DNA from 2 places in the Nonomuraea sp. NPDC050328 genome. Region 1 is predicted to be linked to the other one. Evidence: riboswitches for the same ligand, from Rfam matches in the RefSeq annotation. Region 1 holds a riboswitch; the other holds the start of a gene.
What was found. A riboswitch is a leader RNA that binds a small molecule or an ion and turns the genes downstream of it on or off. The one in region 1 is predicted to bind thiamine pyrophosphate.

Region 1 (5,491 bases):
CTCCGCGAGGCGTGCCCGCACATCCGCTGCCCGGGAGCGTGGCACCCACCGCGCGGCACGAGCAACCCCCAGCGCCGCGTACCGCGGCCTACGAGCAGCAGCAGGAGCAGCCGAAGGGCCGCTCCAAGGTCTACGGCAAGGTGCGGGAGGGGAAGAGCCCGGTGCGTCCGCTGAACTCGCCCGCGCCGCCGCCGAAGGGCCCCAAGCCGCCGCGCGGCCCCAGGACCGGCGGCGGCTTCCGTTTCCGCTGGAAGATCGTCGGCGGGGTGCTGGCCGGCCTGCTGGCCGTGCTGCTGGTGCTGGCGGTGGTCGGGTTCTTCTGGATCGACGGCCGGATCAACACCATCGCCGGCGTGCTCGACGACTACGAGGGCCGTCCCGCCGACGGGCCGGGCACCAACTGGCTGCTGGTCGGCTCCGACAGCCGCAAGGGCCTGACCGCGGCGCAGCGCCGCAAGCTGGCCACCGGCCGCGCGGTCGGCCGGCGCACCGACTCGATGATGTTGCTGCACGTCCCCGACGGCGGCGGCCGGTCCACGCTGGTCAGCCTCCCGCGTGACTCGGCGGTCACCATCCCCGGCAACGGCCGCAACAAGCTCAACGCCGCCTACTCCGACGCGATCAAGGGCGGTGGGCCGCAGTTGCTGGTGCGGACCGTCGAGGGCGCGACCGGGCTGCGGATCGACAACTACATGGAGATCGGTTTCGCCGGGTTCGTCGGCATCGTCGACGCGGTCGGCGGCGTCGAGATCAACGTGAGCGAGAACATCAACGACCCCAAGGCCGGGCTGAAGCTCAAGAAGGGCAAGCAGGTGCTCAGCGGCGGCGAGGCGCTCGGCTACGTGCGCACCCGCTACAACGGCGCGCTGCCCGACTTCGAGCGGACCAAGCGGCAGCGGCAGTTCCTCGGCGCGGTGGTCAAGAAGGCCGCCAGCCCGGGCGTGCTGATCAACCCGTTCACCGCCATCCCGCTGGCCACCGCGGCGACCGACTCGGTCGACGTCTCCGAGGGCACCGGCGCGTTCGACCTGCTCTCGCTCGGCCTGGCCATGGGCGACAGCCCGGTGACCACGGTCGTGCCGTTCGGCGGCGTCGAGCAGGTGGGCGGCGGCGAGGGCGTCAAGTGGGACAGGGAGAAGGCGCTGCGGCTGTTCGACGCGCTGGCCGACGACAAACCGGTGCCGAAGGACCTGCTCAGCGCGGGCTGACGTTGTCCACAGCCTGTGGACCGTACTCTGGACGCATGCCGGAACTACCCGAAGTGGAATCTCTCGTCGAGTTCCTCCGCGACCGGGCCGTCGGCCACACGGTCCTCGGCGTGGACGTCGTCGCCTTCCAGGCGCTGAAGACCTTCGACCCGCCCGTCACGGCGCTGGGCGGGCTGGAGATCACCGGCGTGTCCCGGCACGGGAAGTTCCTCGACCTCGACTGCGACGGCCTGCACCTGGTCATCCACCTGGCGCGGGCCGGCTGGCTGCGCTGGCGTGAGGACCTCTCGGGCGCGAAACCGGTCCGTCCCGGCAAGGGGCCGCTGGCGGTGCGGGTACGGCTGTCGCCGAACGAGCTGGGCCTGGCGCCGGGCTTCGAGCTCACCGAGGCGGGCACGCAGAAACGCCTGGCCGTCTACGTGGTGAAAAATCCGGACGAGGTGCCGGGCGTGGCCGCCCTCGGCCCCGACCCGCTCGACCCCGCCTTCACCGTCCAGGCCCTCCAGCAGATCCTGGGCGGCTCCCGCACCCAGATCAAGGGCCTGCTGCGCGACCAGAAGGTGATCGCCGGCATCGGCAACGCCTACTCCGACGAGGTGCTGCACGCCGCCCGGATGTCGCCCTTCAAGATCGCCTCGTCGCTGACCGAGGCCCAGGTCGCCGACCTGCACGAGGCCATCGTCACCACCCTGCGTGACGCGGTGGAGCGGGCGCACGGCCTGGCGGCCAAGGACCTCAAGGCGGAGAAGAAGTCCGGCCTGCGCGTGCACAACCGGGCGGGCGAGCCCTGCGACGTGTGCGGCGACACCATCCGCGAGGTCTCCTTCGCCGACTCCTCGCTCCAGTACTGCCCCACCTGCCAGACCGGCGGCAAGCCCCTGGCGGACCGGCGGATGAGCAAGTTGCTCAAGTAGCCTGGTGGGCATGACGGTTCCCGAGATTCAGGCCCGCGAGGTGCCTGCCGACGCCTACCTGCTCGACGTGCGTGAGCAGGTCGAATGGGTGGCCGGCCACGCCCCCGCCGCGGTGCACATCCCCCTGGGCGAGTTGCAGATGCGGGTCGAGGAGGTCCCGGCCGACCAGACGCTCTACGTGCTCTGCCGGATCGGCGGGCGCTCCTACAACGCCGCCGCCTGGCTCAACCACATCGGCCGCAAGGCGGTCAACGTCGAAGGCGGCATGCAGGCGTGGGAGGCCGCCGGCCGGGAGATGGTCAGCGAGACCGGGCAATCCCCTTTCGTGGCCTGATGTGACATAATCCGGTCGAAAATTTCAGACCCGCGGGAGCTTGGGGCAACCAGGCTGAGAGGGCGACTACCGCTGTCGCCGACCGCATGAACCTGTCCGGGTAATGCCGGCGTAGGGAGTGTGTGATGGCGCATGTCGCCGATCCCCATGCAGAAGTGCCGCTGACGCTGGACGAGGCGCCCCCGAAGGTCCTGGGGGTGCTCGACCAGAGCGCGTTCTGGGCCAACCTGGGCATGAGCCTGCTCGGGTTCGCCTTCGCGTTGTTCATGATCGACCCGCTGGTCAGCGGCACGCCGCTGAGCGTGCCCGCGGCGATCACCGCCACCGTGGTGGGCAGCCTGATCGGCACCGCCATGGTGGGCCTGGCCGCGGTGCCCGGCGCGCAGACCGGGCGGCCGGCCATGGTGCTGCTGCGCGGGCTGTTCGGGGCCAAGCTGTCGTACGTCCCGACCCTGCTCAACGTCATCCAGATGCTCGGGTGGGGCGCGTTCGAGCTCTGGGTGATCTCCAAGGGGGCCCAGGCGATCTTCGGGACGGCTGTGCCGTACGCGGTGTGGGTGATCGTGGCCGGGGTGCTCACCGTGGTCCTGACGATCTACCCGCTCGGCGCGATCCGGCTGATCCGTCGCGTCGTGACCGCCGGCGTGATCATCTCGACGGTGTGGTTCGCGGTGGTGCTGGTCGGCGAGGCGCCGCCGGTCTCCGGCACGTGGGACGCCTTCGTCCCGGCGGTCGACTTCGTGATCGCGCTGTCCATCTCCTGGGTGCCGGTGGCGGCCGACTTCGCCCGGCACTCGCGCTCCAGCGGCGCGGCCTTCGGCGGCGCGGTGATCGGCTACAGCCTGGCGCAGGTGGCCTGCCTGGTGATCGGCGTCTACGCGGTGGCCATCGCCGGGCACCAGGCGGTGCTGGCCGACTCGACCGCGGTGTTCGCGCCGTTCGTCGCGGCCCCGCTGGGCGCGTTCTTCTTCGGCATCCTGGTGCTGCGCGAGACCGACCAGTCCTTCGCCAACAACTACTCGACCACGATGTCCCTGCAGAACCTGCTGCCCAAGGTGGACCGGCGGATCCTGTCCGTGGCGATCGGCGTGCTGACCATCGGCGTCGCCCTGGTCGTGGACGTCAACTCCTACGGCGCCTTCCTCAGCATCATCGGCGCCGTCTTCGTCCCGATGTTCGCCGTGCTGACCGTCGACTACTTCCTGCTCGGCGGCCGGGCCCGCTGGAACACCGCCGACGACGCGCCGAGCCGCTGGCTCATGGTCGTGCCGTGGGTCCTCGGCTTCGTCACCTGGTGGATGCTGGCCGCGCCGCCGAAGGTGGCGTGGTGGGCGGCGATCTGGAACGGCGCCCGCGAGGCGATCGGCTTCACCCCTCAGCCGTGGATGAGCGCGGCCCTGGGCGCCTTCGTCGTCTCGGCCCTGGTGACCTGGCTCATCGGGCTCGGTTCTCGACGGTGAGCAGATGCCGCTTGGCGGCTGCGCCCCCCGCGTAGCCGCCGTCGTCGGCCACCCGGTGGCACGGCACGATCACGCAGACCGGGTTGGTGCTGAGCGCGTTGCTGATCGCATGGAGCGCCTGGGGCCGCCCGATGCGTTCGGCGAGCTCCGCACGCGTGGTCGTGCTCCCGTACGGCACCGCCGCCACCATCTGCAGCACGGTCCGCGAGAACGGCGTGGCGAGCTGCAGGTCGGCGGTGACGGTGAAGGCGCGCAACCGCCCGGAGAAGTAGGCGTCGAGCTCGCGCCGCACCGGGTCGAGCCGGCGCGCGTCCGGCCCGATCGACCCCCCGGCGGTACGGCTCAGCCGCTCGAAGACGACGTGCTCGTCCTCGTACCCGCAGGAGGCCACGCCCCGCGCGGTCACGGCCAGCACCAGCCGGCCGACCGCGCCGTCGTAGGTGCCGAAGGCGATGTCGGGCGGGCCTTCGCCCCGATAGTCGGGAGAGGTCACTCTAAGCAGTGCGTCCAGGTCTGACATGGTGAGCGCAGCGTATCGGACGGATCGGCCTGCGGAGCGCCCGTGACGTCGGCACTATGGAGAGGTGAGTGGCGACTGGGACGACAGCTTGGCAGAGGCCGTGCTCGCCAGCTCGCCCAACGCCGTGGTGGCGCTCGACCGCGACCAGACCGTGCTGGCCTGGAACCCGGCCGCCGAGCGGCTGTTCGGCTGGAGCGCCGAGGAGCTGGTGGGACGGCGCGCCCCGATCGTGCCGGGCGAGCTGACCGCCGAGCACAACGCGGTGCTGGAGCGGGTGCGGACGGGCGGGCAGGTCTCCCTGCGCACCAAACGCTTCCGGCGCGACGGCACCCTGCTCGACCTGCGGGTGGACACCAGCGCGTTGTGCCAGGGCGCCTCGGTGGTCGGGTACGTGTGCGTCCATCACCTGGTCCGTGACGACATCGCCGCGCGCAGCCGCGGAGCGCGCCGGGCGCAGCTCGTGCGCAAGCTGACCGACGTGGTCGGCGACATCAACGCCGCGCTGGAGCTGCCCGCGGTGCTCGACCGGATCGCCGCCAGCCTGAGCGAGCTGACCGGCGCCGACGCGGGCGGCTTCGTGCTGATCGAGGGCGACCGGCTGCGGCTGGTCTCCTCCCACCGGCTGCCCGAGCACCTCAAGGGCTCGACGGCCGACCTCAACGCCAGCCTGGTCGGCAAGCTGATGCGGACCGGCAAGACCGTGCTCCTGGAGAGCCACCACCTCGACGACCTGATCTGGGCCGAGCTGCCCGGCCTGCACACCATCGCGCTCGGCCTGGCGGCGGTGGGCGGCCGGCCGTACGGCGGGCTGTACGCGCTCTTCGCCGACCGCAAGCCCGGGCATGTCGAGCTGGAGCTGCTGGAACTGCTGGCCGGGCACGCCGGCATCGCGGTGAGCAACGCGGTGGCCTACCAGGACGCGGTGCGCCAGCGGGCGCACGAGCGGGCGGTCTTCGACGCCAGCGCGGACGGCATCGCCGTCCTGGACAGCGCGGGCGGGGTGCTCCAGTGGAACCCGGCGGCCGGGGAGCTGACCGGCTTCACCGCCGAGGCCG
Region 2 (5,491 bases), on a different contig from region 1:
TACGAGAGGACCTCGTCGAGGTTGTCCAGGTCGATGCCGCCGATGCCGAACCACGGGCGGGCGGCGCCGAGCCCGGCGGCGTGTCTCAGCAGCTCCGGGCCGGGCGCGTGGCGTCCGGGTTTGGTGGGTGTGGGCCAGATCGGCCCGCAGCAGTAGTAGTCGACCCCCTCCTCGGCGGCCGCCGCCGACGCCTCCGCGGTGGAGTGCGTGGAGCGGCCGATGAGGATGTCGTCGCCGAGCAGCTCGCGCGCGACGGGCACGGGCAGGTCGTCCTGGCCCAGGTGGAGCACGTCGGGACGGGCCGCGTACGCGATGTCCGCCCGGTCGTTCACCGCCAGGAGCCTGCCGTGCCGGTCGCAGGCCTCGCGGAAGACCTCCAGGAGCGCGAGCTCCTCGCGTGCTTCCAGGCCTTTTTCCCGGAGTTGCACGATGTCGACGCCGCCGGCGAGCACGGCGTCGAGGAAGTCGGCGAGGTCACCGCGGTCGCGGCGGCCGTCGGTGCAGAGGTAGAGCCGAGCGTCAGAAAGCGAGGGCCTGGGCACGTCGCTTGACCTCGGTGTGACGACCGGCCCTGATCGCCTCGATGGGCGAGCCGGGGAGCGAGTCGTCGGGGGTGAACAACCAGCGCAGAGCCTCGACGTCGTCGTATCCCGAGTCGAGGAGCACGGTGAGCGTGCCGGGCAGTCCCTTCATCACTTCGCCGCCGTCGAGGAAGACGGCGGGCACCTGCGGACCGCCGCTGCCCCGGCGCACGCCGAGGAGCTTGTGGTCCTTGAGGAGCTGCTTGGCGCGGCCGATCGAAAGGTCGAGCCGCTTGGCCACTTCGGGGAGCGTGAGCCACTCGTCAACGAGCTGCTCGGTGTCCCGGTCGATCTGTGCAACAGAGAGCGTCACGACACCACAACTACCACACGCCGTCCTTGCTCAAACTACACAGTCTCGTAGGGGGACCTGTGAATCCGCCAGCAGCGCCGCGTCAAGATGCTGTCCCGCTTCGATGATCCGGCGGCCCTGGACGAGGTCGCGCGGCCGGTCGACGGTGAGAATCGCGGCGAGGCGATCATCGCTGGTCAGCCAGCACGCGGTCCATTTCGGCTCGCCTTCGCCGCGGTAGAGCAGCCGCGCCTCCTGCGGGTCGCCGGCGAACTGGACCATGTGCCCGAACTGCTCCGACCAGAAGTACGGGACCGGGTCGTAGACCTCGTCCTGGCCGAGCAGCGCCGCGGCGGCCACCTCGGGGGCGCCCAGGGCGGTGTCCCAGTGCTCCACGCGCAGCCGGCGGCCGTAGCGGCGCGACCACCACGCGGCGCAGTCGCCGACCGCGACCACGCCGGGCATCGAGGTGCGCAGGTGCTCGTCGGTCACCACGCCGTTGTGCAGGTCGATGTCGGCGTCGGCGAGCCATTCGACGGCCGGCCGTACGCCGATGCCCGCCACGACCACGTCGGCGTCCAGGAACTCGCCGGAGGTCAGCCGGACGCCGCCCTCGTCCACCTCGCTCACCATGGCCCCGAGCCGCAGGTCGATGCCGTCGTACCAGGGGATGATCCGCTCTCCCACCTCGGGCGCGACGGCGTGCGCCAGCGGGGCCCGGCCGGCCTCGACGACGGTCACCGCGCATCCGGCGCGGCGGGCCGCGGTCGCGACCTCGGCGCCGATCCAGCCCGCGCCGACGACGACCACCCGCGCCCCGGCCACGAAGGTGGCCCGCAGCAGCAGGGCGTCGTCGATGGTGCGCAGCACGTGCTGCGGCCCGTCGCCGGGCAGCCGGATCGGGTCGGCGCCGGTGGCGATCACCAGGCCGTCGAAGGGCAACTCGCCCTCGGTGGTCTCCACCACCCCCTCGCGCAGGCCCTTGGCGGCCACGCCGGGGCGGAAGTCCACCTCCATCGCCTCCAGGTCGACGTCCACGTAGGTGCGGTCCGTCTCGCCGAGCAGCACCGCCTTCGACAGCGGTGGCCGGTCGTAGGGCCGGTGGCGCTCCTGCCCCAGCAAGGTGATCCCGCCTTCGTACCCACGGCCCCTCAGGGCCTCCACGCTGCGTACCCCGGCCAGGCCCGCGCCGACCACCACGACATGATTCACGGCTCCGACCCTAGTAGGCTGGAGCCGCAAGACGCGCGGGAGTCCGGCTGCACCGGGCTGAGAGGAAGGCTGGCGGCCTTCGACCGCAGACACCTGATCCGGATCATGCCGGCGAAGGGAGCGGACATGGATGTGATCGTGGGCGGGGGCGTCGCCGGCCTCGCCGTCGCCTGGCGGCTGGCCCGCACCGGGCGTCCCGTCACCGTCGTCGATCCCGCTCCGGGCGCCGGGGCCTCCCACGCCGCGGCCGGCATGCTGGCCCCGGTCAGCGAGACCGCCTACACCGAGACCGCGCTGCTGCGCCTGGGCTCGGCCTCGCTGCGCCGCTGGCCGGAGTTCGCCGCCGACCTGGCCGCCGACCTCGGCGAACCCGACTGGGCGGCGCTGCTCGACTACCGCACCGACGGCACGCTCGACGTCGCCTTCAACGCCGACGACCTGGCCGCGCTCGACGAGCTGGCCGCCTTCATGGCCGGGCTCGGGCTGCCGGTCGAGCGGCTGACCGGGCGCGAGTGCCGGCGGCTGGAGCCCATGCTGGCCCCCTCGGTGCGCGGCGGCCTGCTGGCCGGCGGCGACGCCTGGGTCGATCCCCGCCGGCTCACCCGCGCCCTGCTGGCCGCGTTGACCCGGCTCTCCGTGCCGCTCGTGGCCGCCCGCGCGGAGGCTCTCCTCCGCTCCGGCGACCGCGTCCACGGCGTACGGCTGGCGCGATCCGACGGCGGGCCCGGCAGCGGATTCGACGGCGGATTCGACGGCGGTTTCGGCGGCGGGCTCGACGGCGGGCCCGAGGATCTGGAGGCCGAGCGGGTCGTGCTGGCCGCCGGGTCCTGGAGCGGCGCGCTGCACGACGTCCCGGTCCGGCCGGTCAAGGGCCAGATCCTGCGCCTGCGCTCCCCCGAGCCGCTGCTCACCCGCTGCGTGCGCGGCCTGGTCCACGGCAACCCCGTCTACCTCGTCCCGCGCGGCGACGGCGAGCTGGTGGTCGGCGCGACGCAGGAGGAGCTGGGCTTCGACACCCGCGTCACCGCGGGCGGCGTCTACGAGCTGCTGCGCGACGCCCGCGAGCTGGTGCCGGGCGTCACCGAGCTGGAGCTGGTCGAGTGCGTGGCCGGGCTGCGGCCCGGGACGCCCGACAACCTGCCCCTGATCGGCCCGGCGCCGGAGCCGGGCCTGGCCCTGGCCACCGGGCACCACCGCGGCGGGGTGCTGCTCGCCCCGCTCACCGCCGCGATCATCCAGGGCGAGGAGAGCGAGCTGGCCGCGTTGTGCTCGCCGGGAAGGTTCTGATGAAGGTGACGATCAACGGCGCCGCGCGTGAGGTGCCGGAGGGCACGACCGTGGCGCAAGCCGTACGCACGCTGACGGAGCAGACCACCGGCGTCGCCGCGGCGGTCAACGACGAGGTCGTACGGCGGGGCGCGTGGGAGTCCACGGCGCTCGGCGACGGCGACCGCCTCGAGGTGCTGACGGCGGTGCAGGGTGGCTGAGGGCACGCCGGACCTCGCGGCGGACGAGCTGGTCATCGCCGGCGAGCGGTTCGGCTCCCGGCTGATCATGGGCACCGGCGGGGCGCCGTCGCTGGAGGTGCTCGACCAGGCGCTGGCCGCCTCGGGCACGGAGCTGACCACGGTCGCGATGCGGCGGCTCGACCCGGCCGCCCGCGGCTCGGTGCTGGACGTGCTGCGCAAGCGCGACATCAAGGTGCTGCCCAACACCGCGGGCTGCTTCACCGCCGGTGAGGCCGTGCTGACCGCGCGGCTGGCGCGCGAGGCGCTGGGCACCGACTGGGTCAAGCTGGAGGTCATCGCCGACGAGCGCACGCTGCTGCCCGACCCGATCGAGACCTTCGACGCCGCCGAGCGGCTGGTCGCCGACGGCTTCGTGGTCCTGCCGTACATCGGGGACGACCCGGCGCTGGCCCGGCGGCTGGAGCAGGCGGGCTGCGCGGCGGTGATGCCGCTGGGCGCGCCGATCGGCTCCGGGCTCGGCATCCGCAACCCGCACAACATCGAGCTGATCGTCGAGGCGGCCGGGGTGCCGGTGATCCTCGACGCGGGCATCGGCACGGCGAGCGACGCGGCGCTGGCGATGGAACTGGGCTGCGACGCCGTCCTGCTGGCCACCGCGGTCACCCGGGCGCAGCGGCCGGAGCTGATGGCCTCGGCCATGCGCGCGGCGGTCCAGGCCGGGCGGCAGGCGCGGCTGGCCGGGCGCATCCCGAGGCGGCACCATGCCCACGCCTCGTCCCCGCTAACCCCGTGAGAGTCAATCCAGCATCGGTTTCGGGCGGTCAAACCCTCGCGGTGGCAAATCGCCCGTAAACTCGGCGTGTGGACACGACGACTGCGGACCCCCTCGTCGGGCGGCTACTCGACGGGCGCTACCGCGTCGAGTCCCGGATCGCCCGTGGCGGCATGGCCAGCGTCTACCTGGCGCTGGACGTCCGGCTCGACCGCACGGTCGCGCTCAAGGTGATGCACCGCTCGCTGGCCGAGGACCCGGCCTTCGTGCGCCGGTTCATCGGCGAGGCCAAGTCGGTGGCGAGCCTGTCGCACCCGAACATCGTGCACGTCTTCGACCAGGGCACCGACGGCGACGTGGTGTACCTGTCGATGGAGTACGTGCCGGGCAAGACGTTGCGCGACATCCTGCGCGAGCGGGGCCGGCTGGCGCCGCGCGAGGCGCTGGAGCTGATGATCCCGGTGCTGGCCGCGCTCGGCTCGGCGCACCAGGCGGGCATGGTGCACCGTGACGTCAAGCCGGAGAACGTGCTCCTGACCGACGACGGCCGGGTCAAGGTGGTGGACTTCGGGCTGGCCCGCGCGATCGAGGCGACCAACCAGACGCGCACCGGGATGATGATCGGCACCATCGGCTACATGTCGCCGGAGCAGGTGACGACCGGCGGGGCGGACGTGCGCAGCGACGTCTACGCGTCGGGGATCATGCTCTTCGAGCTGATCACGGGGCGGCAGCCGTACGAGGGGCAGACCCCGATGGCGGTCGCCTACAAGCACGTGCACGAGACGGTGCCGCCCACCGGCACGCCGCTGATCGACGCGCTGATCGGCCAGGCCACCGGGCACGAGCCCGCCTCCCGCTACGCCGACGCCTCGGCGATGCTGGTGGCGGCGGTCGAGGCGCACCGGATGATGCCGCACGCGTCGCTGCCGAACGGGTCGATGGGCCATGCCTCGATGCCCGGCAGCGGCGTGGGGCTGTCGGCGCCGCCGGCGACCGGGCAGCACCTGCAGCCCGGCGGGCCGGGCACGACGCCGCAGTTGAGCCCGTCGCACACGCTCATCCAGCCGCGGGCCGAGGTGCCCGCCGAGCCCCGCCCGGCCAAGCGCAAGGGCGCGGGCTGGTTCCTGATCGTGCTGGCCGTGATCATGGTGGGCGCGGTCGG

Region 2: it holds a riboswitch for thiamine pyrophosphate, as region 1 does, so the genes downstream of both, ACIBG7_RS09790 (FAD-dependent oxidoreductase) here and ACIBG7_RS40685 (purine-cytosine permease family protein) in region 1, are expected to answer to the same signal.

What each region holds. Positions count from the first base shown of each region.
Region 1 is NZ_JBITIW010000016.1:150,358-155,848, forward strand. It holds gene ACIBG7_RS40670 (LCP family protein) at 1-1,208, shown strand, start outside; gene ACIBG7_RS40675 (DNA-formamidopyrimidine glycosylase family protein) at 1,244-2,122, shown strand; gene ACIBG7_RS40680 (rhodanese-like domain-containing protein) at 2,133-2,456, shown strand; TPP riboswitch at 2,479-2,591, shown strand; gene ACIBG7_RS40685 (purine-cytosine permease family protein) at 2,582-3,916, shown strand; gene ACIBG7_RS40690 (methylated-DNA--[protein]-cysteine S-methyltransferase) at 3,891-4,409, opposite strand; gene ACIBG7_RS40695 (PAS domain S-box protein) at 4,501-5,491, shown strand, end outside.
Region 2 is NZ_JBITIW010000002.1:780,852-786,342, reverse strand. It holds gene thiE (thiamine phosphate synthase) at 1-542, opposite strand, end outside; gene ACIBG7_RS09800 (Rv2175c family DNA-binding protein) at 520-894, opposite strand; gene ACIBG7_RS09795 (NAD(P)/FAD-dependent oxidoreductase) at 925-2,085, opposite strand; TPP riboswitch at 2,111-2,222, shown strand; gene ACIBG7_RS09790 (FAD-dependent oxidoreductase) at 2,212-3,372, shown strand; gene thiS (sulfur carrier protein ThiS) at 3,372-3,572, shown strand; gene ACIBG7_RS09780 (thiazole synthase) at 3,565-4,347, shown strand; gene pknB (Stk1 family PASTA domain-containing Ser/Thr kinase) at 4,416-5,491, shown strand, end outside.